2 regions of the Mesobacillus sp. LC4 genome follow, and region 1 is predicted to be linked to the other one. Evidence: predicted binding sites of a transcription regulator. Region 1 holds the regulator's gene; the other holds the start of a gene.
The links. Region 1 encodes LexA, which represses DNA repair genes until DNA is damaged. Its sites were predicted from a motif close to CGAACATATGTTCG; they were not measured.

Region 1 (16,192 bases):
TTGCGGATTTTTTTCAACCTGGATCATGGAGAACTTCTTTGCCAGCTCCTCACTGTGCTTCCCGCCGTTTTTGGCTACAAAATCAATATAGCCTATTCCCATATTGTAAGACTGGATGACTGTCGGGAAATCAACTTGCATTTTTTTGCCATGGTCCACAACACGCTGATAGTACTTCACACCTTGCTGGATGCTTTGCTGGGGATCCTGGATGCTGTTAGGAGCTAATCCCAATGACTCAGACGCCTGCATAGGGTCGCCACCCTTTCCCCTGCTTTCCTGCATCATCAATGCAGCCACCGTTATGGTGTGTTCTTCCATCCCAAACTTTTTCAATTCGTCTTCTATCATCGGCGTATACTTGGCAACTTCTCCTATCGAATTATTCATACTAACATTCATTTTTTTAAAACTTTCATTATATAATTCCAGGAATCTATCAAGTAGAAGAAAGCCAATAAAACTCATAAAAAGTAAGATGGCCAGATTGAAATTTCTCTGCACTTGCTTTTTCTTTTTGGGTTTCTTTTTTGTGTATTTCATTGATATTTCTCTCCCAAATTCGTTCTCTATCCTCCTATAATATAAAAAATACAGCAATTTTAAAAGGGAGCGGCAATCAATATGCCGGCTCCCTCACTTAGTTTAATCTTCATAAATCATTTTCCGTGTCATTCCACCATCAATAACAAGGTCTTGTCCATTAATAAAATCGTTCTCCGGGTCAGTTAAATAGAGGCATGCTTTTGCTATATCCTCCGGTCTTCCGACTCGGTTGGACCAGTGCTGTAGATGGTCTTTTTCACGTAATTCATCATAATCATCTGTCTGGATCCAGCCAGGGCTTATAGAGTTGACTGTAATTCCTTTCTCTTGAAGCGAAGCAGCAAGGGCATGTGTCAAGGCAACAATTCCTCCTTTAGAGGAAGCATAAGCTTCGGAATTCGGTTCTGACATGGTGGCCCTTGTCGATGCTATATTGATGATCCGCCCACCTTTATCCATCCTTCTGGCAGCCTCACGGGATCCAATGAAGACACTTCTGAGATTGGTAAAAATAACATCTTCCCATTCCTCAGTTGTAAGCTCAAATAAGGGCTTGAATCTTGACACTCCGGCATTATTGACCAATATATCAATCTGGCCAAAGTCATTCATAACACGTTCCATCAGGGAGAGAAGATCGTTTTCTTTCCTGACATCTGTTTTATAAAAGGCTGCTTGTCCACCGAACTTCTCTAAGGTGGAAATCAGTTCTTTCCCCTTTATCTCATCTAAATCGGCTATGCACACATTTGCATACTCTTTTGCGAAAGCTTCAGCAATTCCTTTCCCAATCCCATTCGCCCCACCAGTTATGATGATTGTCTTTCCTTCAAACCTACCTGACATGGTACAGACCTCCTTTTAAATCAAAGTAATATTATCATTGATTCCACATCGAATATGATTTCAATCCTAGTAATAAAAATAAGCCAGACTGCCTTAACAGTCCAGCTAGGGAATTATTTCTTCTCTTCTGTTGATACTTGCCACTCGACACCAAACTTATCTGTCACCTGGCCGTAAGCCGGGCTCCAGAATGTTTCCTGAAGTGGCATTGATACTTTTCAGTCTTCTTGGAGCTTTTCAAAAATTTCTTTTGCTTCAGAAGCGTTATCCACCATGAGTGCAATTGTTACCTGAGATCCGAGCTGAAATGGATGTCCAGGAAATGTATCAGATAACATCAGTTTCGCATCTCCAATGTTCATCTGAGCGTTCAGTACTCGGTTCTTTGCTTCTTCAGGAAGTGGATACTCAGGATTTGGAGGCACATCTCCAAATGTTTGGAGGCTAACTACTTGGGCTCCTAAAGCCTCCTGATAAAACTTCACTGCTTCCTGGCCATTTCCATCCGTCACCAGATAAGGGACAATTCCTGTAATCATTTCAGCACCTCTTTCAAAAATTTAAGAACATCAGTTCGTAACTATTTTAACATTATCTGTTATTGAGTTCAATTTTATTCAGGTATAAAAATAAAAAAGCGGAAGTTCCGCTTTTTTTTACAAACTGTTAATACGGCAAGTCATCCCCACTTTTGTCGCGGATGATAACCTCATATTCATCTTCCTTAACCCTTGAATTCGGTTTTTCACTTTCAACAAACTTGCCGATTTCCTCACGGATTTTGATGACCGTTTCTTCAGCTACCTCATCAGATGGCTTTAAATTGGTCTTGATGATCATTTTCATTTTATTTTTTTTGTAGGAATATCCATACCCTGTCACATGATACTCTTTTTTCAAGGCCAACCCTTCATAAATGCTTCTCATATAACCCAGCCAAATGTCTTCACGGTTATTTTTTTCTATATCGACAATTTCTATGGTAACTTCTTTTTCGTACCCTTCATTTTTGGCTGCCAGGGTTGTAGCTTGTTTAATTTCTTCTACACTGTTTTCTGTTTTGGGTATAGCAACTTCAATCAGGCTATTGAATGGATTTACGTATAGAATGTCAAATCCTGATTGTTTAAGTTCAGCTTCTAGGTTTTCACCCAGCTTGGCTAATTCTTCCTCCTCCTTAGTAAGTGGGATAACTTGAGGTATATAGGAGCTGACTTTAATTTTATAGGAATCGTATCCTTTACTTTTTAGAACTTTCTCTGTTATAGCTGTGATTTTCTCCCGCTCCCGTTCAGCATCTTTTTCAGAACCCTCGATCCTGATTTCAAAACTGGTCACGTTTCCCGGAGTCATTCCTAGGGAGAACTTGTGATACCCCTCTTTCTCTAGCGCTTCCCAAAGCATGGTATCAACAGATTTCGTCTGAAAAACCTGCCCCAGGTATGGAATTTTTGAAGCCATTTCAGCTACAGCAGGATTAAAGAATGCAGAACCAGCCGTTACCCCTAATGCAATTATAGCTGCTGCTGCGACTTTGAAAGTTCTATTTCTCCTAACTTTTCGGGGAGGTGTCATTCGTTTTTCTTCCTTCTTAATGTTTTTGGCAAAATCATAAAGTGAAGATGGCACCTCGATCTTTTTCATTTCTTCCTCTAACTCTCTTTTGATTAACTTGTCTTCGTTATTCATTGTGTGCTCACCCCTATAATTTGATTTTCCATTAACCTTGCCTTCAATGCTTTTCTGGCTCTATGGAGATGAGATTTGACTGTGGAAGTTTTTAAGCCAAGCATTTCTGAGACCTCTTGGATGGAGAAATCCTGAAAATAGTACAAGAGCAATACATTGCGGTAATCCCCGTTCTTGAGGGACTGAATCCCTTGATTGATTTCCAGGTACATTTCATCCTGGAGCACATCGTCGACTACCTCTCGCTGCTCTTTTAACGTATCGATTTCGATTACAGTTTCCTTCAACCTTGCATTCTTTCTAACGCTATCAATAGAGCGATGTGAAACCAACTTGTAGAACCATGTGTTGAAATAGATGATTTCCTTGCCGGCCATGATATTTCGATATGCCTCTATCATTGCGTTTTGAACGACTTCTTCTGCTTCTTCCTTTGACCGGACAATACTGTAACTCGTTTTATATGCCTTTTCAATCAAGGGATTCAACAACTCAGCGAATGCTGACTCATCTCCATTATGAATTCGCAGCATCAGTTCTTTCTGTTCCAAAAACAGCACCTCCCTGTTTGATTCTACTCTATAGGCGAAGTCAACCTCATTCTGGTTGCAAAATGACGAAAAATATATTAATGGCTCTGTTAGATTCGCCTGTTGATTTTCGTTACAGACCATCCGCTTTCTGCGGACTACAATCAACAGGGAGTTAAAATATTCATTTTGCTTTAATAGAGCCCGATTTTTAACAAATCCATGTTAGTCTACTATTAACTTAGCCCCAGCTGATTTTAACATAGATTTCCAATTCCCATTCAAAAAAAGAGTACGGAACCATTTATGGTTCCGTACTCTTTAGAAACAATTATTTAATTTTGCTCAAGCAATGCCTTTACGCGTGCTACTACGTTGTTTACTGAGAATCCATACTCTTCCATGATCTTCTCACCTGGAGCTGATGCGCCGAATGTATCAATTGCAAGAACTTCCCCTTCGTCACCAACATAACGGTGCCAACCAAGTGAAGATCCCATCTCAATTCCAAGACGCTTCTTGACAGACTTAGGAATTACGCTTTCCTTGTATTCCTTAGACTGTTGTTCGAAGCGATCCCATGAAGGCATGCTAACAACAGCTGCATCAATACCCTCAGAAGCCAACGCTTCTTGTGCCTTAACGGCTAAGCCAACTTCTGAGCCTGCTGCAAGAATCAATGCATCAGCAGTATCTTTTCCAGCTGGAGAAATGACGTAAGCACCTTTCGATACGCCTTCATATGCGTTCTTATCAGTATCTTTGATTGTCGGCAAGTTTTGACGTGTCAACACAAGTGCCGTAGGTGTCTTTGTAGACTCAATTGAAAGCTTCCAAGCAGCGGCTGTTTCGTTGCCATCTGCAGGTCGAATCACAGACAGATTTGGCATAGCACGAAGTCCAGCGAGCTGTTCAACTGGTTCGTGCGTAGGTCCATCTTCTCCTACTGCAATGCTGTCATGAGTGAAGACGTATGTTACAGGCAAGCCCATCAATGCAGCCAATCTGATTGCTGGCTTGAGATAATCAGAGAACACGAAGAATGTTCCGCCAAATATCTTCAGTCCACCGTGTAGAGCCATACCGTTCATTGCAGCACCCATAGCGAACTCACGAACACCAAACCAGATGTTGCGGCCTTCAAATGAACCTGGGAAGAAGTCACCAGTTCCCTTGATCATGGTTTTGTTTGAACCAGCAAGGTCAGCAGATCCGCCGATCAAGTAAGGCAGGTTTTTCGCAATGCCGTTAAGTGCTTCACCAGAAGAAGCGCGGCTCGCAAGGCTCTTGCCTTCTTCGTATACCGGAATGTCTTTATCCCATCCTTCTACTAACTCGCCCTTCATCGCTTTTTCAAGCTGTGCTCCTAGTTCAGGATATTCGCTCTTATATTTTGCAAAAAGTTCGTTCCAAGCTTGTTCTGTCTGTTCACCTTTATCAGCGATTTGCTGTTTGAAGTGATCATATACTTCGCTTGGCACATGGAAGTCTTCTTCAAAAGTCCACTTATAAGCTTCCTTTGTAAGCTTCAATTCATCTGCACCGAGTGGAGCACCATGGACATCTGACTTACCTGAAAGGTTAGGTGAACCATATCCAATGACGGTTTTCACTTCAATCATTGTTGGGCGATCTGAATCTGATTTCGCTTCCTCGATCGCTTTAGCGATTTCCTCAAGGTTGTTACCATCTTCAACTCGGACATATTGCCATCCGTAAGCTTTGAAGCGCCCTTCAATACTTTCTGAGAACGACTTATCAAGGTCGCCATCCAGTGAAATATCGTTTGAATCATAAAGGACGATCATTTTGCCTAATTTTAGGTGGGCTGCTAGGGATGCCGCTTCAGCAGAAACACCTTCCATTAGATCGCCGTCACCGCAAATGCTGTATGTATAGTGATCAACGAGATTATAGTTATCCTTGTTGTAGGCCGCTGCAAGATGACGCTCAGCCATTGCCATACCGACTGCCATAGCAACCCCCTGACCAAGTGGTCCCGTAGTTGCGTCTACACCAGCCGTGTGTCCAAACTCAGGATGCCCTGGAGTCTTGCTTCCCCACTGACGGAACTGTTTAATATCATCCATCGTTAAGTCATAACCTGCAAGATGCAGCAAGCTGTATAACAGCATTGAACCATGCCCAGCAGATAATACAAAGCGGTCGCGGTTGAACCATTCCGGGTTTTTAGGGTTAATGTTCATGTAACGATTCCACAGTGTGTAAGCCATCGGAGCAGCCCCCATCGGCATGCCTGGGTGGCCGGAATTAGCCTTTTCAATTGCATCAATTGATAAGGTACGAATGGAATCAATTGAAAGCATATCAATTTCTTTAAACATAATATACATCCTTTCTATAGGTACTAGCTACATTCTTAATATTATAGCGAGAGCAATCATTATACAACAAATTGTGCCTAAAAGAGACAGAAATGGCCGTATTGTTATATATTTTGACACAATCTCGCTATGATATGTAAAATACATGGTTCTTTAATTGAAAAAATAGGTGCTAGAACGCGCTTTTACAAATTGAAGACATCGCATTCTCTATCCTACTTAGTCTAATTACCATTAAATCAGTAGATGAAACGAGCAGATAACACCCTTTTTTCAATTTTTCTATTGTAATGAGAAAATCAGCAAAATAAAAATAAAAATGGAATACATTCGGCATGTATTCCAAATCTGCATATATTTAATGAAGCTTGTTCTTCGCTTTTTCGTCTTTAAGTTTTTCAGGTGTAACATCATTGCCTTCTGGATCCACTATGGTAACACCTTTAAGTGTATTAAGCATAGAAGACCGGAAAGACTGTAAATATTCTGCTCGAAGCTTCGTTTGTTCTTTTGCTTCTTCTTCTGTCAACTTAGATGATTTTGCTTTCCTTGCCAGTTCATTGATTCTAGCAATTTTATCACTTGATAGCATTGTAAAGCTCCTTTGTAAAAAATTACGTCAAATGTCATCTTACTAAAATTATTGAGATTTTACAAGAATAGAGCTTTTATTCGTCTGCTTCTATGTACTCAAGATATCGTCGGTTTACTGTTGCTTTGGATACATTATAACCGAATCCCCTTAGAGTAGCAGCGATCTCCGCAAATGTCAGCCCATTATTGCGCAGCCTGACAATTTCCTCAATCGGCATCTCTTTTCGTTCCCGGCCCGAATGATCACCCTGATTTTTTAGATTGCGCTGGGGTTTGTATCCGTGTTCAATCGCTCGTTTCATGCCCCTTTTGATCTTAATGTTATGGATTTTCCTTTGATACTCTTCGACCATACTGACAATTTGGAGCACCATGGAATCTGATTCTGAAAGTTGCAGCTCCCCACTATGTGAGACACTATATAATTTCACATTTTCTTTAAGGATACAATGCAAAATCGCAACTTTTGCATTTCCTCTTCCAAGTCTCGTTTCATCCTGGATCAGCAGTGCCCCTATATTTTTATCCTTAATCAATTCCAGCAGCTCAAGTATCCCTTCTCTTTCAAGATCATAACCGCTGGCCTGTTCTTTAATGATACTGGCTACTTCAAAGCCATAACTGCCTGCCAGGCGAAGCAGCTCTTCTTCCTGCCTCGCAAGAGAAGTTTCCTGTGTTTCTTTCGTTGTACTTACACGGCAATAAATGATTGCTTTCATGTTGTCACCTTATTCTGTTCCAATCTACTTTCCTGCACCGGCAATTTGAGTAGGTTCAATCTGTTCAGCCACAACAGGGATTACCAGCTCGTCACCCGGATAGACCATTTCACCGACAATTCCATTTTCTTTTTCTACCCAGCTTACAAATTCATTTTCAGATAAATTGTGTTCGTTGGCAAATGATTCAGCAATCTTCCATAATGTTTGCCCTTCTTCTATAGTAACAGTTATGTAAGCATCTTCGTTATTTAATTGAGCTTTAGCCACGAATGTGAAGACTAAGCTGACAGCAAGCAAGATCATTCCATATGAATAGTTTTCCCATAGTTTTTTCATTTCGACACCCCTTAACGAATGTATGTTCGGTTTATTGATTTCATTATAAATCGAACGTTTGTTTTGTGTCAACTCAAAAATTCGAACTTATGTTTGTATCCGTGGAAAAGACATGGTATAATTAGGACAAGAAAAATATACGAGGTGCGTGAATATGACAAAGTTATCTAAGCGGCAACAAGATATATTTGAATTCATAAAAGGCGAAGTCAAGAAAAAAGGGTATCCGCCATCCGTACGTGAAATAGGCGAAGCAGTTGGACTTGCCTCTAGCTCCACTGTCCATGGGCACCTTGCCAGACTTGAGAGCAAAGGCTTGATTCGACGCGATCCTACTAAGCCGCGTGCAATAGAAATTCTCGAAATAGAAGATGATGCACGTATTCCAAAGTATAATGTCGTTAATGTTCCTGTCGTTGGTAAAGTAACAGCGGGTATGCCGATTACCGCCATTGAAAATGTTGAAGAGTACTTCCCTCTCCCAGATCGCCTTGTTCCGCATGATGAGCAGGTTTTCATGCTTGAAATCATGGGTGACAGTATGATCGAAGCGGGCATCCTTGATGGGGACTATGTGATTGTTAAGCAGCAAAAGACTGCTAATAATGGAGATATTGTAGTAGCGATGACTGAAGACGATGAAGCAACAGTAAAGCGCTTCTTTAAGGAAAAGGATTATTTCCGGCTGCAGCCGGAAAACCCAACGATGGATCCAATTATCCTTCGTAATGTATCCATTCTCGGTAAAGTCATTGGTGTCTACCGCCATATGCATTAAAAAAAGCAAGCGTCTTCGCTTGCTTTTTTTATTATCTATAAAGCTTTTAAGCTGTACATATATGAAACTAGCACATTTATAAAAAAACTAGTTAGAAACCCTAACAACTTGTCCGTCTCCACATAAGATATTGTGTAAGTATCTTTCAAGTTGGAAAGGAGTTGAGTTTCTAATGGGATACAATCGTAATGACAATGATGTTGCAGGCGTATTTTATCCTAACCGTGACAGGGACAGAGTCAGGGCAACTGTTGATTTTGATGACCTCTGCCGTGCTGTGCGCCGTTGTATTATCGAGGATTTGGTAGCTGGCGCTCGGGATGATCGGGATGACGATCGTGACCGCCGCCACAGAAAGTGCGGTTGCAGAAACTAACTAAAAAAATCCCGAAAGGTTTTGACCTTTCGGGATTTTTCTATTTCCACTGAATGGATTGAACAGGTAGCACATCTTTTAAAACTTCAAAGTATGCAGCATTTTGATTTTGAGTTAACCAAATGTGCACGGTACCGCTGTCTTGATTCGTTCTGATCAACCTTCCCATTCCTTGTCTTAGGCGAAGGAGCATATATGGAAGATCTACCTCTTGACCGGGATTTTGCGCATGTTTTCTTTTCGCCTGGAAGACCGGGTCATGAGGCGGGAATGGCAAGGAAGAAATGATAACTTGAACCAATGACTCTCCTGGCACATCCAGTCCTTCCCACAGATTGTAGGAACATAAAACGGTCACAGTGTCTGTCTGGAATTCCTTTACCGTTTCACTAATTTCACGGTCACCCTCAAACAAAATAGGGAAGCTCCACTCATGTTTTTCAGTCCAATCGCGGAATCGTTCCATTTCCTGCATAGTAGAGAATAGTATAAGAGAGCTGCCATTACTGCTTCTAACGTCATCCCCTATTTTCTCCCACTTCTTCATTTCATCATCCTCAATGTGTGCCACCAATTCCATTTGCTCTTCATAATCAAATGGAGACGCTACAGTAAATGATGAGTACTTCTCAATCCCGAGGCTCTTCGCTATATAGCTGAAATCTCCGGCCTGAGACAAGGTAGCTGAAGAAAATACAAACGGGATACTTTGGGAAAATACTTCTTTTTTCAGAATATCCTCAACCAGCCTCGGCATGATGACAAGTGAAGTTTGTACTTCATTTTCTTCAAGCCAGAAAATCCCTTCGTCGTTCTTCAAGAAAATTGAAAGACCATATGCGAAAAACTCCAGATATTCTTCCATGATTTTCAAATGATATTCGTCGATCAGGAACATTTCTGCGTCAAAGACGAGCTGGTCCATTAAATCGCTAACCTTTTTCTCGAGAGTTTCCGCTGTTTTCCTGATACTTGATAGCATTGGTACTTCTTTTCGATTAGATCCTTCTATCGCCGAGGAGTTCTCAACTAAAAGGTCAAACCATGCATCATGCAGCTCCAAAATATCTTCTATTAAATAAAGAGACTCCTCTCGGACGTCCTGGTGCATATACCCCGTAAGCACAGTGGTCAAGGTTTGTGAGTTGAATCTGTATGTTAATCCCTTTTGCGCTGCGAATTCAAGCAAATGCCCCTCATCAAAAATCACCGTACTAGCATCTGGAAGCAATGGCATCTGCCCTTCCCGTTTACGGGATTCTTTCGTCCATACATGCTCCATATAAAAGTCATGCGAACAAATGATCAAATCCCCTGCATGGCGGTAATAGTCACGGTTCAAGGTTTGGCCGCAGCGATGGCGCCAGCTGCATGTTGAGCATTGCTGAAGCGGGTCCCAAGCCATTGATGACCATTTTTCATTCGTGACCCATGGGTATTCCTTTCGGTCTCCATAGCGAGAAAAAGCATTCATTGAAATTCCTTCATCAAAGATGAAATCCGGAAGCCGGTCATGGACATCAAGGATTTCCGTGTCGCTTGATGTATTTGATAGATCATCAAGCTTCTTTACACAAACATACTGCTCTCTTGCCTTTGCCAGACGGACATCGACCTTCAGTCCCAGCGCCTTTTCAAGTTTCTCAATATCGCCGCCTTCTTTAACGAGCTGCTCGATCAGCGTCTCATCTGAGCAGGAGACAATCGCTGGCTTTCCCATGTATCTTGCGTATAGAATGGCATAAATAAGATATACGAATGTTTTACCGGTTCCTACACCCGCTTCTGCGAAAACAATCCCTTTATTCTTAAAGGCTTGCTCCACCTGGAAGGCCATATAAATCTGTTCATCACGCAGTTCATAGCCTTTTTCAGGCAATATATCATAAAAGACATCACCAATATAATCCCCTAACAAATCAAAGAAGGTATCATTCTTGGTAATGGTAAATGGAAGGTTATTTTTCATTAAAGTTCTCCTCGAGAATATTAGTTCTGGCAAAAAAGCCAGCTTTTATCATAACAGATAATCAGTCATTTAGTGAAAGAATTGAAATATAAAATATAGGCAAAAATAACAATTCCATTTTCAGGAATTAACTGTTAAAATAATCCTAATTCTAGTGAAGGGGAGTTCTAATGAAAGCAAAACAAGTCATCTACATTCAATTTGCTCTCATTGCTTTACTGATTCTAATTACTATTTTTCAGTACAATAGAATTACAGATTTTAAGAGTGAGTTAGGTTACACTTTTCAACGGACTGTAAGGGATACCCTATTTCTGCTGGAATATGATGGCGATCCAAATATTTGGATCAAAAACTTGCAAGAAAAAAATGGGGAATTTGCATTAGCTTCTCACATTGGAGAATTAACTCGCCTAAGCAGACAATACCATATGATGAATGGGAAAATATCAATGATAGGAGTAATGCTAGATTCGCTGGCTGATGAATACCATCAACTAGCTGTAAATAAAGAAAATAATGTGGATTACTCTCAGAACAAAGAAGAAGTTAATCGCAAAAAAGACTTCCTCATTCCATTATTAAATAAAGTAGACTCAATATCCGGTGAAAACGAAAGAAAATATTATAAAGAATTCACTGACTCGGAATCTAAAACGTCAAACCTTGTGTGGAGGGAGTACAAGAAATATGAAAGAGAAGATTGATTACGTCATTCGCAAAGAAGAAACAGTTGATTTCACTGGGATTAGAGAAATCAATCTACAGGCTTTTGGGAATGGAGAAAATGAAGCTAATTTAATTGAACTTATTCGTAATTCGGAGAACTTTATCCCTGACTTAAGCCTCGTGGCGGCTAAGGGTGATGGTGAAATAATCGGACATATACTTTTTAGCATCATCCATCTTATTACCGATCAAGGAACAGTTCCAACTCTAGGTCTTGCACCAATGGCCGTGAAACCAGATTTTCAATATAGCGGGATCGGTTCTGCTCTTGTCAATGAAGGAATCAAGGCTTGCAAGGCTTTTGGATATGATCATGTATTTGTTCTGGGCCATCCGAACTTTTACCCTCGTTTTGGCTTTTCACCATCCAGCGAATTTGGGATTAAAGCCCCTTTCCCTGTGCCTGACGAAGTTTTCATGGCTCTTGAGCTAAAAGAAGGCTCATTAACAGGTTTACAGGGAAAAATTGAGTATCCGCTTGCTTTTAATGCAGTGAGTTGATTTTTTCGTACTAAAAAGTGAGGTGAAATGGATTAATTCCTTTTCTCCTCACTTTTTTTGCATTAGATCATAAAAGGTTATACCAATAGCCAACCCTAAGGGTATTCCAAAGTCCAGAAAACCAAGCCTATCTGGTCTAAAAAAATAGTTTAAAGTCCATGTTACCACCATTAAGAATACAAACGTTCCCACGAATTTCAATATCCTTATTTTTATGTCCGTTGCAGTTAATTTCCTAATGTTCATAACAATCATAAACATTTGAAAGAGCGCAAAAAAAAGCAAGAATAAAACAAACCCGATTACAAATCCTAAGGAATATGGCGTATCTTTATCTGTTACTATGATGTACATCGTAACAATCAGGCCTATCAGGAACATAAGATAAAGAGTGATTGTAATCCACTTTAGTTTTTTAGTGTTCAATGCAATTCCCCTATTCCGCGGAAAGCAATTCAGATTCAAGAAGATCAACCTGTTCTTTATCTGTTAACCTCCCATAACCCTCATTTTCTTTTTCGCTGACAATCGTAGCCGTTTCGCCTTCAAACCAAATCCGATATTGGTACAATCTTTCCGGCATATTCTTTTCTTCTCGGATGAAGAATGTCGCTAGTATATCCTCTTTCCTGGACATTTCAGCTTCTGTTCTTGGTGACCATTTGACTTCATCAAAGGCTTTCTGGATTTTCATCAGCCTTTCCTTTGAGGTAATGATCTTTTCTTCCCCATTATTTATGCCCTCTTCAGTCAGTATTTGCACATCGATTCTGGTCAACTCAGGTTCATAATTAGCACAGCCTGTTCCAAAAAGAATAAAAACAAATAAGCCAATAATAAATTTTCTCATCTCAATCTCCAATTCTATTCATATAACTAGTTTTTCTGGAAATCAATCAGTTGATAGTTTTCTTCAGACATTTCTTCAAGGGAAGTAATCACTGCAAGGAACCGATTGTACAAAATCTGGATTTCTGGCTGTTGGTCTACTGAAGAAACAGTGTCAGTATAGCTCTTCTTATTCTGATAAAAATGGATTTCCTGCCAGATTTCCTTATCGTCCTTGCATTGCAAAAACAAAGTCTGTTTCTGGATAAAACTTGAATACATTCGTTCGGCCTCATTTTGTATTTCGAGGTATTCCTGCTCCTTACCCGGCTTTAAGCGGTATCTAAATATTTTTACAAACATGTTCCTACCTTCTATCTTTATTTACTTAGTTGAAGACGAATCCAATAGCGCAGCATCCCTTTACATCATTCATATAAATCTCCCATATTGTTGGTTAAGGGCACATTGTTTTCCTGCAGTTTCTCCATGATTTTAAATTTATTGTTCTGTACCTTGGTGTTATAGGGCAGTTCGACTACTTCTCCAGATTTAGTGATCAAAGTCAGATGGTCAAGGACTGTTACTCCGTTGCTCTTCACGAAAATCTCATTCGCTTCTTTAATATCGTTCCAATAGTAAGAGTCAATTGTGTTGAACGTTTTATGGTCATTAAAATGCATACCCTCATTATCAAGGTAGTAATAATTAGACACACCAAACAGGAAAAATGGAATGCTTCCTAAGATAAGGAGGAGAGATACCCACTTTAGCCCTTTCCAATCAAACTTCCACCGTAAAAATAAATGCAGCAATAAAGTTACCGCGACCCAAAGCATCCCAATCATGAAAAGTATATAAGCAGAAGGTGGCGAAACGTAAAACCATTTATCAGCTGACAGATAAAGATAATCCTGTATAAAATAAACGAAAACGAGTGGCATGAACAAACTGCTGATGATTATTATAATCGCTGATACGAGGATTAAATACGAGGTATTCTCTGAAATGAAACTTAAACGCGACATAACCTTTCCCCCTTTTTGCTTTATATTAAGTACTACGCAAATTAGGGGAGAAGGTTTCAAATAATCTGACTATTCGCACACCCAAACGTTCATTGATTCTTAAAAATGCCTTTCCATTGGCTCCTTACTATGTGTGTAGCCATTCCTTCTATAAAACTCAATGCCTGTATCACTGGGCCAGACGATGATGAATTCGAACTTGTTTTCCTCAGCCCAATCATTGACACATGATATCAGCTTGCTGCCTATCCCTTTTCCCCTATGTCCGAGAACAGTATATACATTTGTCATATAAGCAAACGGATTTGTGGTCCTGCCTGGACGCGGGACCTTCTGAATCAATTCAATATAGATATGGGAAACGATTTCCCCGTTATTTTCGGCAACCCAAACAAACCACTTCTCGCTCTGTATCGCAGTTTCGAGGAACTCTCTGCATTCTTTTTCAAAGGAAGCATACTCCACACCCTCTCCCATTTCAGGGTAATCTTCAAGCGTGAAATCCCATCTCATTCTAATTAATTGATCAATATCACTCTTCTTAGCTATTCGAAATTCCATATGATCCTCCTACTTTTAAAAATGAAGCTAAGTCACTGTGTACTGTTAACTCGTAGACTTCATCTTTCTCACCATAAAATAACTCAGTCCAAAGGGGACCAATGGAACAAGAGCCAAAACCCTAAACCAATTCTCGGCTCCCAAAAAATAGAGAGACGGTAGAGTCACAGCAAGCCCGCTCATAAGGAGAAGCTTCCATGATTTAGCTATAAAGCCTCCAATTAACAGGAAGCCAAACGCTACGACTAACAGCCAAAATATTGTTCCAGCCATGCATCATCCTCCTAAAATACTTCATGAGTGTTTTTCTTCAGTGCACCCAAATCATAAAGAATAGCTGCATCACTATTTTCACACCACATTTCTTTTACTTTGGATCCTTCAAATACGAAGATCATAATACCGGTCTCTTTAACACGTTGATTTCCTGACGGTATATCAAACCAGCCACCTTTATATGTCATCCATCCGGTGTAGCGCACCACCAGCTTATTGTTCTGTTCAATCAAATCCTCAAGTACCCATTCATCATCATGAAATACAGAGCGATACCATTTCATGAAATCAACCATCGAGTCCCTTGTATTTTCACCATTTCGCGAATGGTAAACAAAGTCCAATGTGGTAAGTTCCTCAATCACATTAAGATTCCCCTGTGTAAAATATTTACTGAACCATTTTTCAACCACTAATCTCTTATCCAGACTAATCATATTCCCACCCCTAAAATCATCGTAATCACTTGTCCAGCAGCCATAGGCCACCAATATTAATCCCGCTGAATTCCTTTACATTGCCGTCTTCATCTTTCAGGATCAGCTCTCCTCGGGCAAAAAGCAGATACCAATCAAATGAAAAGTCTTGTATCGAGTATATTTTAACTTCAGTCTTTACTTTATCCTCTACTACAATCTCAGCGACTTTCACACACTCTATTCGCAAACATTTGTACTCAGTATGATCACTGATATGATTGATAAACGATTTTTGATGGGTCGGTACACCAGCTCCTAAAAATATCAAAAGAATCAAAATGATACTGATTAGGTATGACAAGTTAAACTGATGCTCCACCAGCAAGATCCATAAAGCAACTGCAGAGCAAAAACTAATCCATAAAAGCCAACCTACATCAAAAAACATATTAGCAAGAAAAGAGTTTACAGCAAGGAAGATCAAATAACGAATTACATTGGCAACTGGACGGGCTTTCATCTTTTCGTCTATTTCCTGCTCCAATTCAAGAGTCTTTTTGCTAATAAAAAGGTGATAGATCGAGTATAAAATTGCAATGGCCATACCTATGCTAGAAATAACTAAAGAGCCTTCATCCAAAAAATCCACCCCCAACCGAAAAATTTCAACGCCCTAAAAACTAATTTTGAACCACCGGCCATGGCCATCGGTCTCCCCGACTGTGTTCAAGCTTTCCTTACGATCTAGATAATAATCCATATGTAGCTTTGCATCATAAATATTATTGTATATATGAAAAATTGTCCTTCGTTTTCCAATTTCTTTTATGTACTCCAGCAACTTCTCCTTTGTATCCACAGACATTTGATTAGCAACATGGGTATGAAATACACAAATCACCTGGTCTCCCGGAATGTCGCTTGCCAGGGACCTGAGCATCTCCACTCCATCACCTTCTATTAAACGTAATGTTTGATTGCTCACATAGCTTGCCGCTTTTTCAAATAACTTCCGTCTTTCAAAGTGTTCTGGCCAGATCAATGCCTTTAGCCATAAATAATCCTCTGGATTTCTAACATCATTTATATGCAGGTCGACTCCTGTTCTTGTTGCAACAT
Region 2 (16,192 bases), on a different contig from region 1:
CTTGCTGACAAGCTACAGGCAGCAGGGGTTAAACCAGGTCCGGACTACAGGAAAATCAAGAATGGTGAAGAAATCATACTGGATGATGGAAGTGTCATCAACCCTGCGGATTTCGTCGGCCCGCCGCAAAAAGGCAGAGTTGTCACGATTCTGGGTGATACAAGAGTATGTGAAAATGCTGGATTGCTTGCGCAAAATGCAGACCTTCTCGTCCACGAAGCAACCTTTTCAGCAGATGAAGGCACACTTGCTTATGAATACTTTCATTCGACCACTCTGCAGGCTGCAGAATCAGCATTGAATGCCAATGTGAAAAAGCTTTGCCTGACTCATATTAGCTCGAGGTATGACCGGAATGACTGGAAGGAGCTTGAAGCGGAAGCCCGGACAGTGTTTGCCAATACTGTAGTATCGGAAGATTTTATGGAAATCTCCGTCTCTTATGACCATGACTGAGTGAAGGGGTGTAATGATTGAAAACAATCTATCTTGTACGACATGCAAGTGCAGCTGGACAGCCTGTTGACTCTCCCCTGACTGAACAGGGAAGGAAACAGGCGCTGGCGCTCGTTGACTTTTTCAAGCAAAAAGAAATAGATATCATCTATTCAAGTCCTTTTAAAAGAGCGGTCGATACAATCAGGCCACTTTCTGATTCAAGAGGAATAAGAGTTCAAGAAGATGACAGACTCGGAGAAAGAGTGCTCAGCACGGTCAATTTTGAGGACTGGCGGGATAAATTAAGACAAAGTTTTGAAGACTTCGAGCTTGTATTCGAAGGTGGGGAATCCCATTCAACAGCGATGAATCGAGCGAAATCCTTGATTGAGGATTTATTATGTTCAGATGATGACCATATTCTACTGGTCAGCCATGGCAACATGACCACATTGCTCATGAGGTACTTCAATGAGAGCTTCGGATACGACTGCCTGTTGGAAATGACGAATCCAGATGTTTTCGAACTGGTCGTTTCTAGTGAAGAAACAATGCTTAATCGAATTTGGGATGATAGAATTTGAGTTATTGTTTGGCTCGTCGTTTTTCGGCCAGGTATGAGAAATCCATAAGCGGAGAATTTTCGGCTATTGTATAGAGAGACCGCTTTTGAAGCAGAACTAGGCGGAGACATTCCGGTTAACTGATATAAATAAGATGAATTCCAACGATTTTGATTAAGTAAACGGAAAAATGCCCTTTATTTTATGAAAATATGGGGCTTTTCCATTATAAACGGATTTTCTCCGTTTATTTTTCTTATACGGTGAAAGCCACCTTCAGTTTTTACAGCGCCTAGAGTTTAAGATCGGAACCCAGAGGGAATTGGAAAGTGATGGGACTATTTCCATCAAGCCAACAACATGAGAACTGGGGGAATTGATATGGAGTTTTTGCTATTATTCGGTCTTCATCTTTTTATCATGGGTTCGCTGGTCCTTTTGCTCAGCGGGATCATCACTTTTCTTTTTCCAAGGTTAAATTTTCTCATCACCATATCATTATTCGGAATAGTTGGTTTTCTGTATGCCTACATTTTTGAAGTAATGGACCTTGCGATATTTGCTGTGTTTTTCAATATGATTCTCGCCTTGACCGCAGTAGGCCTCGTCAAATTGGGATTTTACTTCAAAAAGGTTGCCGACAGGCAGGGTGAGAAAATAGCCTAACCTTTAAAACCAGGAGATTTCCTGGTTTTTTTATTTTATTTGACAATCAAACACTCATTTGAATAAGATATAATCAAAAGATCATTTGAATGATACCTGACAGACATCCTGTACCTTCAACAAGTGTCACTCTGAATAGTCTGAGGCTTTTGAGAGTGAAAGATAAATAGTTGTTTCATACTATGATTCTGGGTGGAGAGGATAACATGAACAATTCGTGGAATAAGCTAATTTACAAGGGCTGGGCCCCAATTTATGATCAGTTTTTCAATGCTGGTCCATTTTCAAAAGCAAGAGACAGCCTGTTTAAAGAGATTCATTTCCGTCCGGGAGACAGAGTACTGTTCGTAGGGGTTGGCACTGGGGCAGACATCGAGAGATTACCATATGACCAATTGGAGATTACGGCAATCGATTACTCTGAGGATATGCTGCAGAAAGCAAAAGATAAATTCAGGGATACTTCGATCACCTTTTTAAAAATGGATGCCCAACAGCTTGAATTTGCCGATGCATCATTCGATTATGTGATCGGTAGCTTGATTTTATCAGTAGTGCCCGACAGCAAAAAGGCGTTTCGCGAAATGGTCAGAGTTTGCCGCAGGGAAGGTCTAGTGGTAGTTTTCGATAAATTTGCAGAACCCGGCAAAGCACTATCTATTGGCAAAAAAACACTCAGACATGTGATTAAGCTGCTCGGTACGGACATCGGCGTGTCATTCGATGACATCAGCTCAACAGAAAGAGCCAGAGTAAAGCTGATTGCAGATGAAGGAGTTATGTTCGGTAATATGTACCGGAGGATTTTACTGGAAAAAGTCTGTTAAAATGAAGGATTCCATAGAAAAGAGGCTGTTTGAAGACAGCCTCTTTTCTATGGATGTATAAAGTTGTCTCGCTTTAAGGCCATGACGGACAAACTCAGGAAATACACAGGGAAGTGTCCATCATCAAGGTGACACGGAAGAAATCCATGAAACTGGTTTTAAGCAAAAAAAGGCTATCCAAAGTAATACTCTGGAAAAGCCTCTTAAGAATAAATAATTTTTATAGATTAAAATATCCATCCTCGCTCATATTGTTTAGGTGGTTCAATGCTTGTGCCAAGCTCTTTGGCTGCTGTTCTTGGCCAGTATGGGTCACGCAGTAATTCGCGTGCGATGAATATCAGATCGGCGCGTTCATTCTGGAGGATTTCTTCAGCCTGGATCCCTGTGGTGATCAAACCGACCGCGCCGGTAGCCACATTGGCTTCATGCTTGATTTTTTCTGCGAATTTAACCTGGTAGCCTGGATAGGCATGAATTCTTGCAGGTACAACGGCACCTGAGCTGACATCAATCAGGTCAACTCCCAGTTCCTTTAGTGACGCACCAATTGTTACATAATCATCGACAGTCAAGCCTTCGTCATGATAATCACTTGCGGAAACCCGGACAAGAAGTGGCCCATCCCAAACCGTTTTTACTTCTTCAAGTATTTCCTGAAGGAAGCGGAAGCGGTTTTCGGCAGTGCCGCCGTATTCATCTTCTCGTTTATTCGTAAGCGGGGAGAGGAACTGGTTGATCAAATAACCATGTGCAGCGTGAATTTCGATGACTTCGAAACCAGCGCGCTTTGATCTCTCGGCAGCCAGTCTGAACGCCTCGATGGTTTCCTTGATTTCCTCAACCGTCATCGCCTTCGGTTCTTTATACTTCTCGTCAAAGGCTAGGGCAGAAGGGGCGATGATTTCATCACGTAATGCTGCTTTTCGGCCGGCATGTGCCAGCTGGATGCCAGCCGCGGCACCGCTCTGCTTGATTTGTTCCGTCAATTTTGTCAGGCCGGACACATGTTCATCGCTCCAGATACCCAGGTCCTGATGCGATATCCGGCCCTGAGGAGTGACTGCAGTTGCTTCGAGAATGACCAGGCCAACCTGGCCGACGGCGCGGCTTACATAGTGTGTCATATGAAAGTCAGTGACGATTCCGTCTTCTTTTTCACATGAGTACATACACATCGGAGCCATGACAATCCTGTTTTTTAAGGTTAAATTTTTAATTTTATATGGGGAAAACAATTTCTTTTCCAATCCAGAAGCCTCCTTTTATTTCGGTATACAAAATATATTTTAAGTATAACAGGGCTCAATCAGGAAAGGAAAAATTGTACTCAACGCAATGTGTTTTTTCTTAATTCGGCAAGCGTATATTTCGTCCCGCGCCAGATGATGCCACCTCTTTTAAAAGTCAGGTAGCTGGCTCTCAGGATGGAGAATATGAACAGCAGGGCAGTGAACGGAAGGACAAAGAACAGCCATGGTGAAAATCGTGTCATCTTCTTTGTTACCATCACATAAAGAAAAGCCAGGAATACGAGATTAACGGCACTGAGGAGTGCAACTGATTGATTGCTTGAAAAAAGAGTAAAGAAAGGTACCACCTGGGAAACAAAGACCCCGAACACCGAAAACAGCACCATGCTGATCCTGTAGTGAAGGCCGGCGAAGGTGTTCTTCTCCAGGCCTGCTAAAGCATCCCTTAAGCTCTGATACCACTCCACTTCGATGAGCGTCATAGCGGTGACAATTCGCTGCTTGAGGCCTAGTCGCTTTACCATCATTCCCAGCTGCAAATCATCATCAGGCCGCATCTTTATATATTCATGTGTACCGACTTTCTCATAGGCCGACCGGGTAATCATATTAAATGCACCGATCCCGACTCCCGTTTTCGAACGTGGATTATTGCCGAGCCATGGCCGCTTGTAATAAGAAAAGCCGAATAAGAAGAAAGCAACAAAGGCCTTCAGCCAGAACGGCTTTGCGCTGAGGTTTGGGGCGGCGGTCAAATGATCAAGGCCATGTTTCTCGAAATAGCCAACTCCTTTAGAAAAAGCCTCTGGATGATACAAAACATCGGCGTCTGTAAATAAGATTAGATTCCCTGTCGCATACTGATAGCCTTTATAGAGTGCGTGGTTCTTGCCAAGCCACCCATCTGGCAAACTCTCGATATGGATTACTTTGATTCTCGAATCGAAGCTTTTCAGGTTTTCCATCACTTCTCCGGTGCCATCCTCGGACCGGTCATTGACCAGGAGCCACTCAGTATTTTTGTAGGTTTGGTTCAGCTGCGTGCGAACGCTTTGTGAAATATGTTCTTCTTCATTCCTGGCAGCCACGATCACGCTTAGCTTTTGTCCCTGCGCGACAGTCTCGGCCTTTTCGAGCGAATCCAATTTCCTGAAACCAATCAAGGCATCGATTGTCGCCAAAATCCAAATGATTAAAGTTAACGACAGTAAGGTTAGAATCACCATGTACACGTCCCTGTTGTTTTTCTCCATTGTAGAGAAACAGGGGGCACTTTTCAATTCTTATAGCGGGCGGTTTGCAGCTGCCAGTTGATCGCCAAGCAGGTGGCCAAGCCTTTTTGATTGAGCGGTGGCTTCCTTGATGCAGGATACGAAAGCTGATTGGACGCCATGCTGCTCGAGAATGGTGATGCCTGCTTCCGTCGTGCCTCCCGGGCTGGTGACCTCAAAGCGAAGCTGGGCTGGCTCTTTGTCAGATTGCGTCAGCATCTCAGCTGCGCCCAGCAGCGTCTGGATAATCAGCTGCTTTGCTGTCTGCTTTTCGAGACCGATTTCAGCCGCGCTTTTTTCCATCGCTTCCACAAGATAATAAATATAGGCAGGGCCGCTTCCTGATAGCCCTGTAACGGCATCGAGCTGGTATTCCTCTACAATCGTCGTCAGGCCTACAGTGTTAAAAAGCTCCTGCACCAGCATCCTTTGTGCTTCACTTACATGGGAGTTCACTGCCAGGGCAGTTGCCGATTTGCCAATTGCTGCCGAGGTGTTTGGCATCGCCCTTACCACAGCGAGCGATTTTTCTGCAGCCCTTTCAATGGCATCGATCGAAACTCCAGCGAGTACCGAAATGATCAGCATCCCCTCGGGTAAATAAGATTTAATCTCCTCAATCGCACCTGCTGCATCTTTGGGTTTCATGGCCAGGACGACTGCATCAGCGTCTTTAAAAAGCATTTCATAGTCATATGTCGCTTTTATTCCGTATTTCTGCTTCAGAGTTTTTAATCTGTCTGTATCCTGTCTATTCGTGACCCACATTTGCTCTCCCGGAAGAAGCCCGCTTGCCCCTATTCCGGAAATCATCGCTTCTGCCATCGAACCAGCCCCAACAAAAACAAGCTTCTTCATCAAGATCGCCTCCATAATATTTCTTCGTTTGTTACAACTTTCACTGAAAAAACAAAAAGGCCCTTCATCCCAAAAAAGGACGAAAGGCCATGCTTCCGTGGTACCACCTTCATTCACTTCCTCGGCCAGCGCCGAATAAGTGCAGCTCAATATCCGTTAACGCCGGCTTACGTCCAGGTTTGCCTGGCAGCTCGCAAGGTAGGGTTCAACATGAAGAGGGCGGCGGAGCCTTTCAGCCGGCGGACTCCACTCTCTGGCACCATTCCTGTCTACTCGTCTTGCTCAAATGCTTTTAAAAGTTTACGAAATTTTAATAGTGATTATGCAAGATGGACAACCCTTATGTCAAGTAGTATTTTAATTAATTTTTAGTTTTTTCAGAAAATATAAAGTCAAAATAATGACAATTGACTGCTTTAAATGTAAACTTATTTTTATATTGGAAAAATACCAAGACCCGGTAGGTTAATTGATTATCTTTATAGTCAATCAGTTTATCTTATAGAAAAATAATATTTTGGGGTGTATGGATCATATGGCTGAATGGAAAGATGGAATTGCCAAACTGACTTTGCCGACGCCTTTTCCGGTCGGTGATGTGAACGCATATTTAATTAAAGGGGACAGATTGACACTTGTGGATGCCGGTACGAAAACGGAGCAGTCCTGGGAGTCGTTCAAATCCCAGCTTGCGGATTTGAAACTGAAGCCGGAAGATATTGAACAGGTCATCCTGACACATGATCATCCGGACCATGTAGGAATGCTGGATTATTTATCGCCAGATCTCAGCGTATTTGGCCACTACCTGAATGAAAGGTGGATCAACAGGACTTCTGAATTTGAGAAAGAACATCAGGAGTTTTATGAGGAATTCTTTTTGCAATCAGCAATACCACAACAATATTTCGTGCCATCGATGAAAATCATGAAAAAGACATTGGTATTTTCATGCAATCGCTCGTTGACTGGGACTATTTCGGAAAATGACGTTCCGCCAGCGCTGCCAGGGTGGAGGGTGATCGAGACACCGGGACATGCCCAAAGCCATATCGTGCTCTTGCGCGAAAAAGACGGCACAATGATTGCCGGGGATACAATCCTTGCGGGGATTTCACCGAACCCATTGCTTGAGCCGCCGCTGCCAGGCGAAACGGACAGGCCAAAGCCGCTGGTCCAATATAATATGTCATTGAAAAAACTGCAGCAGTACCCGATCGGACTAGTATACACCGGTCATGGAACGGAGATAACAGAATTGCAAAGCCTGATTGAAAAAAGGCTGGCCCGCCAGCATGACCGGGCATGGCAGGTAAGGGGAATGCTTGAAGGCAGGGAGCTCACTGTATTTGAGATTTGCAAACTGCTCTTCCCGACAGTTTATGAGCGTGAGCTGAATCTGACCATTTCGGAAACAGTCGGCCAGCTTGATTATTTACAATCCCTGGACGCAATTTCAGTCAGGGAAGAAGGTACCTCCTTCGTTTATACAGCAAAATGAGGTGAATGAAGATGCCATCCTTAAAAGGGAAAAATATTATCATTACCGGAGCTTCCGGGGGAATAGGGGCCGAGATTGCCACACTTTGTGCAGCGCGCGGTGCGAATCTCGTCCTTTTGGCCCGGAGCATCGATAAACTGGAGAATTTAAAAAAGGAATTACAATCGAAGTATGCAATCAATGTCCATGCCCAGCAGCTGGATGTGTCAGATCCTGAAGCAATCAAGCGGGTCTTCACAGAAGTGCTTTCAGATATCCGCTATGTGGATATACTGGTCAACAATGCAGGCTTTGGCATTTTTGACTATGCACACGAAGCGAAAATTGATGATATCAAAACGATGTTCGATGTCAATGTCGTCGGCTTGATGGCATGTACCTCGATGGTGCTGCCTGCAATGAAACAGAGAAGAAGCGGACATATCATCAATATTGCTTCCCAGGCTGGCAAGATTGCCACGCCTAAGTCAAGTGTCTATTCAGCCACAAAGCATGCCGTGCTTGGATACACAAACAGTCTGCGGATGGAGGTTGCTGATGACAATATCTATGTCACTTCAGTCAATCCTGGCCCAATCGCGACGAACTTCTTTGAGGTCGCGGATAAACAAGGAACCTACGTCAAAAACGTTAAACGTTTTATGCTGCAGCCAGAATACGTGGCGAAACAAGTAGTCAATCACATGATGACGAGAACACGTGAAATCAACCTGCCTCGCTGGATGAGTCCAGGAAGCATTTTTTATTCTTTGTTTCCACGCACATTTGAACTTTTCGGCAAAAGGGTTTTCAATCAGAAATAAGCCGTCGATGATCTGTTCCAAAAGAATACCTTTGATGACCGCCTTGGAAAATTTTTGGCGGTTTTTTCAATTTTTTAAAACTTTTTTCCGGGTTCGATGTCTAATTGATAGAGACAAAGTCAGGGGGAGACATTTTGGAGCTTCAAGAACTCGTACAGAGAGCAAAAAAAGGAGATGAAGCGGCATTTTACGAATTGATGCAGCTTCATAAAGTGCGCCTGTACCGGATTGCCCTCAGCTATCTGAAAAATAGCGAGGATGCGGTCGAAGCGCTGCAGGAGGTAACCTACAGAGCGTTCCGTTCAATCCGGAAAGTGAAGGAACCGCAGTATTTCACGACATGGCTGACCAGGATTCTGTTGAATTACTGCAATGATGAATTAAAAAAGAGGAAGAGAATCCTCATCAGCGATGATCTCATCAGCTTGATGGGCGCCGATCACCAGTCCAGCTGGCTTGAGGTCGAGGAAGTCATCGGCAAGCTTGATTCCAAAACAAGGCAGGTCATCGAATTAAAATATGTTCATGATTTTAAAATCAAGGAAATCGCCGAGATACTCGAATGTCCAGAAGGCACCGTGAAGACTTGGCTGAATAAAGGGCTGAAGGAACTTCGCGGGCAGCTCGAAGATAAGGGAGGATTGGGCTATGCTTAATGCCGAAGAAAAAAAGCTGACACAGGCTCAGGCCGCACTTGAGAATATCGAAGTTCCGGAATTGCAGCTGGATGGGGCCATCGCAGCCGGAATCAGCAAGGGGAAAAGGAAGCGGAAGAAAAACCTTTTCGTCATTAGGACATTTGCATCAGCAGCGATCCTGGTATTTGTTTTTACCGCGTTGCTGAGGACGTCAGAAACATTTGCTACGTATGTCACCGCGATACCTGGGATGGAAAAGGTTGTCGAGCTTGTCCGCTATGATAAAGGGCTGACAGCAGCCGTTGAAAATGATTTTGCGCAAAAAATCGGTGTATCTGATGAACATGACGGCCTTAAGGTCACATTAGATTCGGTCATTGTCGATGAGCAGATGATGGTGATGTTTTATAAGATTGATTCTTCAGGCGGGCACAAGAAAATTTCGGTTGAGAGCCTGAGATTGACCGACAGTGATGGAAATAACATCGAAGAAACCATCTCTTCTTTTGGCGGATGGATAGATGATTCACAGAATAACGAGCAGCTGCTTCAGGCAACATATGAGTTTTATGGAAACAACCTTCCGGAAAATTTGAAACTCAGTATTGAGCTTGCTGAAGGAGAAGCAGAAGATGGCCAGCCACTGGCTAAGCTTGATGACACGTGGGTACTTCCATTTTCGATTGATAAAGAAGCATTCAAGAATAAAAAAGAAGTGTTTGAGTTAAACGAGACAGTCGAGTTCGAAGGACAGAAAATCACTATTGAAAAAGTGTCCATTTACCCTACGAGAATTGGGGTTACGGCCCATTTTGATGAACAGAACACCAAGCATGTTTTTGGCTTTGAGGATTTGAGGCTTGTGGATGAAACAGGAGAAGAATGGGCTGCGACCAACAATGGAACCATCATCAGCCATTCGGAGGAGAACACGAAAGAGTTTTACCTGCAGAGCAATTATTTTAAAAAACCAAAGGAGCTTTTCCTTCGCTTCAATTCTGTGCGCGCACTTGATAAAAAGGAGCTTGAGATCATTGTTGATCCCGATAACCTGGAAATCGTGAAGGCTCCAAGTGATGGCCGATTACTTAAAGTCAGCAGGGAAGAAGATCAGTTGATGCTTACCTTCCAAAGGAATTCAAAGGAAGGACATACCAATATTTCTTTTGAACAGGCAGTCGATTCGAATGGAGATGAAATTGGTGACGGCTCTGCGTCTTTCAGATGGAGCACGAATGAACTGCCGGTTGATATTTTAATCCCTTACTTCGGTGAAGGAGCAGCACCGGGCCCTATTACCCTAAAGCTGAATGACTATCCCGCAACAATCAAAGGCGAAGCAAATATCAAGTTAAAATAATCAAAGGCTGTCCTGTTTGCAGGGCAGCCTTTGCCATTCCGGAAATTTTTTTACGTTGATAAAAATTCATATACCGCATCATTGATGATGTCATGAAAATCTGCCTCAGGTTCCTCTTTTTTCTGTTCCACAATCTTTATGTGAATCTCATCGAATTCCGCCTCGCTGAACGGCAGTGAACCTTCATGACGGTACTGGACGAAGCATTTCTGGAGCATTTTACGAATGAGTTCTTTATCCATCTAAACAGCACCTCTCCACCTGATTATACTCGGAAGCTTGCTCTGGAAACACCCTTCCGTAAAAATCTCCATTCCTGGCATCACTCACCATTTACACCTTAATTAAGTCAGTCACCCGGAAAATTACCATTGAAACCGAACGCATATTCGCTTAATATAATGGGTATAATGAAACAGAACAGATGTTCTTATTTTTGGCAGATGCCCTGCGGAAAGGAGAGAAAGCATGGTCGATTACAGCGAAATGCCGCAAAACAAAATTTTATGTGTGGATATGAAGAGCTTCTATGCGAGTTGTTCCGCCGTGATGCTCGGCCTCGACCCTCTTGACTGCTACCTGGCTGTCGTAGGCAATCTTGACCGCCCGGGAAGCGTCGTCCTCGCAGCCTCACCGCGTTTGAAAAAGGAGTTTGGCATCAAGACTGGATCACGGAAATTTGAAATTCCCGATGATCCGCGGATTGTTGTCGTTGATCCACAGATGTCCACCTACCTGCGAATCTCTACAGAAATCTCCCGCGTATTCAATCGCTATGTCCCGAAGGAAGCCATCCATACCTACAGTGTCGATGAAAGCTTCATAAAGGTAGACGGAGCTTCGAAGCTTTGGGGAGACGCGGCTTCAATCGCAAAAAAAATCAAAGACGATATTGAGCGCGAATTCCAGCTTCCCTGTGCAATTGGAATCGGGCCGAACATGCTGATGTCGAAGCTCTGTCTCGACCTTGATGCAAAGAAGAAGGGCATTGCTGAATGGACCTATGACGATGTCCAGACAAAGCTGTGGAACGTCTCACCTCTTAGGGAAATGTGGGGAATCGGCCGCCGCGTCGAGAAAACTTTGAACAGCATGGGGATTTTTACAGTCGGCCAGCTGGCCCGCTATGATCTTGAGAAGTTGGAGAAAAAGTTCGGCATCATGGGCAACCAGCTGTACTGGCATGCATGGGGAATCGATTTTTCGGATATCGGCGCGCCAATCATGGAAGGGCAGGTCAGCTTCGGAAAAAGCCAGATCCTGCTTCGCGACTATAAGGAAGAAAAGGAAATCAAGCATGTCATCCTCGAAATGTGCGAGGAGGTCGCTCGCAGGGCAAGGAGCCATGGGAAAGCAGGCCGGACCATCAGCTTCGGAGTTGGCTATAGCCAGGATGAATTTGGCGGAGGCTTCCATCGTTCAAGGACAATTGATGAGCCGACAAATATCACGATGGATTTATATCGTGTCTGCCTTGAGCTTTTTGCCGAGAATTATGCAGGAAAAACGGTACGGAGTATTTCCATCGCACTCGGGAATCTCGTCACTGACAGCGAATTCCAATTGAATCTTTTTGAAAAAAACGGCTGGAAAAAGAAAGAACTTGGCTACGCAATGGACCGGATCCGCAGCCGTTACGGCTCGACAGCGCTCCTAAGGGCAGTATCCTATACGGCAGCCGGAACAGCAAGGCATCGCGCCGCACTCGTTGGCGGGCATAAGGGTTGATAAAAGGAGGAGGAGAGCAAGATGATTCGCGACCGCGGAAGAATTAAATGGACATCAATGATGCTTCCTGAACATGTCAAGATGCTGCGTGACTGGTCACAGGAGGACGAATATGAAAAGGAAAAGCAGCTGGATGAACAGCAGCTGGAGCAATTGAATGATACGATCCTCGAAGCAATGGAGTATAACCGCCCGCTCAGCATCACCTATTACAGGCAAAGAAAATATGAATTGGTGATCGGAAAAATCCATTATTGGAATGAACTTGGGCAGAAGCTCCATATAGTTGACCGATTCGAAGAAATCCATCGGATCGGGATTTCCAGCATTGCCGATGTCAGGCTTACGGAAGAATGGTAATCAAATCTCAAGCAACTCCACGGGCCCTCTTATAAGAGTGGTTCGGTGAAATGAATCCCCATAAAAAAGAGCAATGGATGAACCATTGCCCTCAAATGAATTATTCCGTTTCATCCGCTTGCGGAGCACGGACAGCCGATTCAAATTTCCCTTTATGGGAAGCATCGCAGAACGGCATGTTCTTGCTCATGCCACAGCGGCAAAGCGAGAAAACAGGCTTTGTTTCATACTTATTGCCGGCACCATCCAGCAATTCAACATCACCAGTAATCCTTAATGAACCATTATCATTTACTTTAATCGTTACTTTTGACAAATAAAGCACTCCTTTCCAAATTGTCAGAATTATATTTGATAGTAAGAGTTAAACGGAAAAAAAGCAAGACATTTCGGCAAAGGGTTCTGAAACGTAAAAATTTCCTCACTATGATAAAATGAAGCATCGGAAGGGGATGGCGAGCATGAAGTTGAAAATCACCGAAGCAGCATCGAACAAATTAAACGAAAAAATGTCAGGCAAACAAGGATATGTAAAATTGAAATACGATATAGATGGATGCGGCTGTGCAGTAAATGGAGTAGCTGCCCTCTGGTTTGAAAGCGAGAAAAATGTGGAAGAACATCAAATAGAAACGGGCGGAATTCCGATTTACATTGAAAAATCCAAAGAGGTCTTTTTTGATGAGGAAATGACGCTGGATTATAAAGCTAGCAATGGATGTTTCCAGTTAAAGAGCCCGAATGAATATTTAAATCCAAGAATGAGCTTTCATGATAAAAGAAGGTTATGAGTTTACAAAAAATTGAAAAAAAGGTTAAATAAGAGAGAGGAATGCAGAAATACATAGAAGTTTGACGCAAAGGCAGGGGAGAAAGATGGGGAAATTGTGGAGGTCAGCGATCACCATTTTATGCGTGCTGGTGCTATCGGCGTGTGCCTATAAAACTGCAGGGGAAGCAATCCAAAACGATATTCCGTTCAACATCAAACAAATCGTCCACAAGGAAAAGGTGGAGGATGGATATCTCATCTTTTACACAACAGAGCAAAAAGAAGGCTCAAACAGATTTGACGCGCTGGCAGTCGCCTATATCAAAGGCAGCGAAAAAGAAGGCTGGGAAAATGCGGGGCATAACCACTGGACTTATTATAAAAGTGATTTCATGATCCTTTATGCCGACACTTTCACAACCTTTGATGAAGACGGAACATTGGACACAAAGATTCCCGTGATTTTCGGTAAGGTCGTGAATCCGGATATCAAAACAATTGAAGCAGCAGGACCAGATGGCAAGTTTACCAAAATAGAAATCTTAGAAAAAGAAAACGAACGCTTTTACTACGCAATTGGCGATTACAAGGAAGTCAGGGCATTAGACGGCGCAGGAAAAGAAGTGGATCGCCAGGGAGAAAAACAATAAAAGATTGGCTCAGCAGATGAGCCAATCTTTTTTTGCGCTCAATAGACAAGTGACAGTGCGCCTAATGAGGCCTAGCGAAAGAGGGAAAATGCCCATAGAAAGGCTCTATCGGACAAATGGAAGCCGGAGCGGAAGGAAAATGTCCGATAGGAAGGCTCTATCGGACAAACGGAAGCCGGATCGGAAGGGAAATGTCCGATAGGAAGGCTCTATCGGACAAACGGAAGCCGGATCGGAAGGAAAATGTCCGATAGGAAGGCTCTATCGGACAAACGGAAGCCGGACTAGAAGAAAAGTGTCCGATAGAAGGGCTCTATCGGACAAATGGAAGCTGGAACGGAAGAAAAATGTCCGATAGATAGAAGGAGTCTATCGAATACATCTGAGTTGATAACGAACCACAGCTTAGGTTACATACTCGCTCAATCCGTACCTGTGGTTTCATGGTCAGCAAAGACATACTCCTCAAGGAATTCATCGAGCACTTTTTCATACTGCTCCCGGTTCTCACTATAGGATTGGGCATGGAGTCCGTTTTCGGCCATGAACAGCTTCTTCGGTCCTTGTTTCTGTTCGAACAATGCCTCAGTCATTGATGGCAGGATGAAATCGTCCTTACGGCTGTGGACGAACAGGATCGGGTTTTTAATATTTTCGATAACCGCAATAGGCGATACCTGACTTAAAGAATATTTATCACGGATACGGACGAACATGCTGGCGACTGGCAGCAATAGTTTTGGAGGCAAAAACTTGACCTCTTCCTTGATGCGGTATGCGAGCTGTTCGCTGAAGTCGGAAAATGGGCAATCGGCCACATAGAAGTCCGCACCGTCCTCAAGCATGCCAGCATAAAGTAGGAGGGTTGCGGCTCCCATTGACTCCCCGTGGATGCCCAGAAGCAAATCGGGACCTTTTTCTTCCCTTAGCCAGTCTACCACCGATTTCAGGTCGAACTTCTCATAATATCCATAGCTGGTGGTCTTCCCGCCGGATTCTCCATGACGGCGGTGGTCATAGATAACCGCATTGAAGCCCCTGTTCAGGAACAAATTCATATATTTTACAGAATTGGTCTTGCTCTGGGTTACCCCATGAGCAATGATGATGTAGCGGTTTGTGTCATGTGGCTCAACAAGGACAGCCTTCAATGAGTAACCAAAAGAGGATGGAATCGTGACTTCCCTTTTTGGCAGGGATTCGTATTCATCAGGCACCAGATGCCCGGCTTCCGTTTCTCGATTGAAGATTTCTTCGTCGTCTTTCCTTTTTAAGAACATGACTTTATTGGATATGAAAACCCCGAGCGAGGTAAGAATCAACAAGAAAGAAAATAGCACGCGGAACGCTCTTCTCAAGCTCAACCCTCCGATAATCTGTTTTCTTTATTTTACCATTAGAATCAGTAATACAAACAGGAAAAAGACCGCCGAACCGGCGGTCCACTATAACTTATTGTTGTGAATTTTGGCGCTTTGTCGGATGAAGCGCTTTTTCAAGATCTTCGACGGCAATCTGCTGTTTTACACTATCTGCATTTGGCTTGCCTTGCTGGCTGTAGCCTTTGTCCCGTTTTTGGCTCATGCAACATGCTCCCTTCTTCTAAATTACCTCATCTAATAAGATGGATTTTAAATCAGGAGCTTATGCAAAAAGTTAAACAGTAACAGAATTCAGCTTGAAATAGGTGCTTTCAATCGGCCTTGAGAGGTGAGGCTTGACCACCTCGATGGCATTGAGCATCTTCTCAAGGTCAACCCCGGTTTCAATCCCCATCCTGTGCAGCATATAGACGACATCCTCAGTAGCGGCGTTGCCTGCAGCACCTGGGGCGAATGGGCATCCGCCAAGGCCGCCTGCAGAAGTGTCGAATCGGGTGACTCCTGCCTGGAGAGAGGCGAGAATATTTGATAGAGCCAGCTTCCTTGTATCATGGAAATGCGCAGTCAGCAGCACATCGGGATAGGCATCCTTCAATTTGGCAAATAAAGAATAGGACTCATGAGGTGCCGCCATGCCAATTGTATCGGCCACACTCAGTTCATCGACCCCGGCACGAACGAACTCACCGCAAAGTGCAAGCACTTCATCTTCATCTACCTTGCCTTCATATGGGCAATAAAAAGCAGTGGAGATGCATGCACGCACAAAATAGACCTTCTCTTTAAGCTCAACAATCAGCGGGAGAACCTCGGCAAGGCTCTCAGAAGTTGATTTGTTAATATTTTTCTCGTTAAACGTATTGCTGACACCAACGAAGACAGCGACTGCCTTGCATTCGGTCATATAGACGCGCTCAATCCCCTTTTTATTAGGAGCGAGGACGATATTCCTGGTGTCGCTATCAAGGCAGTCAGCTACGATTTCTGCTGCATCCCCCATCTGCGGCACCCATTTAGGGGAGACGAAGGAAGTAAGCTCCATCTCTTTGATGCCGGCACCCTTCAGCGTAGTGATAAATTCTTTTTTTACTTCCGTAGGAACAAAACTCTTTTCATTTTGGA

Region 2: AB5I83_RS02040 (Y-family DNA polymerase) is a predicted target of LexA. The motif match lies at 10,557-10,570, and genes of this name have one in related genera.

The regions. Positions count from the first base shown of each region.
Region 1 is NZ_JBGCUB010000005.1:268,488-284,679, reverse strand. It holds gene AB5I83_RS16910 (lysozyme family protein) at 1-390, opposite strand, end outside; gene AB5I83_RS16905 (SDR family NAD(P)-dependent oxidoreductase) at 646-1,392, opposite strand; partial or broken gene AB5I83_RS16900 (VOC family protein) at 1,506-1,931, opposite strand; gene AB5I83_RS16895 (DUF4179 domain-containing protein) at 2,059-3,081, opposite strand; gene AB5I83_RS16890 (RNA polymerase sigma factor) at 3,078-3,632, opposite strand; gene tkt (transketolase) at 3,947-5,956, opposite strand; gene AB5I83_RS16880 (DUF896 domain-containing protein) at 6,315-6,548, opposite strand; gene AB5I83_RS16875 (YneB family resolvase-like protein) at 6,625-7,269, opposite strand; gene yneA (cell division suppressor protein YneA) at 7,294-7,608, opposite strand; gene lexA (transcriptional repressor LexA) at 7,763-8,386, shown strand; gene AB5I83_RS16860 (hypothetical protein) at 8,559-8,762, shown strand; gene AB5I83_RS16855 (ATP-dependent DNA helicase) at 8,803-10,731, opposite strand; gene AB5I83_RS16850 (hypothetical protein) at 10,902-11,438, shown strand; gene AB5I83_RS16845 (GNAT family N-acetyltransferase) at 11,422-11,961, shown strand; gene AB5I83_RS16840 (hypothetical protein) at 12,010-12,387, opposite strand; gene AB5I83_RS16835 (hypothetical protein) at 12,398-12,811, opposite strand; gene AB5I83_RS16830 (hypothetical protein) at 12,838-13,152, opposite strand; gene AB5I83_RS16825 (hypothetical protein) at 13,218-13,817, opposite strand; gene AB5I83_RS16820 (N-acetyltransferase family protein) at 13,917-14,378, opposite strand; gene AB5I83_RS16815 (hypothetical protein) at 14,424-14,651, opposite strand; gene AB5I83_RS16810 (ester cyclase) at 14,663-15,091, opposite strand; gene AB5I83_RS16805 (hypothetical protein) at 15,117-15,713, opposite strand; gene AB5I83_RS16800 (DUF2332 domain-containing protein) at 15,747-16,192, opposite strand, start outside.
Region 2 is NZ_JBGCUB010000001.1:400,612-416,803, forward strand. It holds gene rnz (ribonuclease Z) at 1-456, shown strand, start outside; gene AB5I83_RS01985 (histidine phosphatase family protein) at 474-1,022, shown strand; gene AB5I83_RS01990 (hypothetical protein) at 1,383-1,667, shown strand; gene AB5I83_RS01995 (class I SAM-dependent methyltransferase) at 1,874-2,494, shown strand; gene namA (NADPH dehydrogenase NamA) at 2,722-3,744, opposite strand; gene AB5I83_RS02005 (glycosyltransferase) at 3,825-4,973, opposite strand; gene proC (pyrroline-5-carboxylate reductase) at 5,031-5,876, opposite strand; gene AB5I83_RS02015 (MBL fold metallo-hydrolase) at 6,412-7,377, shown strand; gene AB5I83_RS02020 (SDR family NAD(P)-dependent oxidoreductase) at 7,389-8,180, shown strand; gene AB5I83_RS02025 (sigma-70 family RNA polymerase sigma factor) at 8,315-8,836, shown strand; gene AB5I83_RS02030 (DUF4179 domain-containing protein) at 8,829-10,178, shown strand; gene AB5I83_RS02035 (YqzH family protein) at 10,229-10,420, opposite strand; gene AB5I83_RS02040 (Y-family DNA polymerase) at 10,647-11,906, shown strand; gene AB5I83_RS02045 (YolD-like family protein) at 11,928-12,266, shown strand; gene AB5I83_RS02050 (CDGSH iron-sulfur domain-containing protein) at 12,367-12,615, opposite strand; gene AB5I83_RS02055 (iron-sulfur cluster biosynthesis family protein) at 12,728-13,057, shown strand; gene AB5I83_RS02060 (hypothetical protein) at 13,143-13,688, shown strand; gene AB5I83_RS02065 (alpha/beta hydrolase) at 14,111-15,046, opposite strand; gene AB5I83_RS02070 (hypothetical protein) at 15,141-15,272, opposite strand; gene AB5I83_RS02075 (hydroxymethylglutaryl-CoA lyase) at 15,345-16,192, opposite strand, start outside.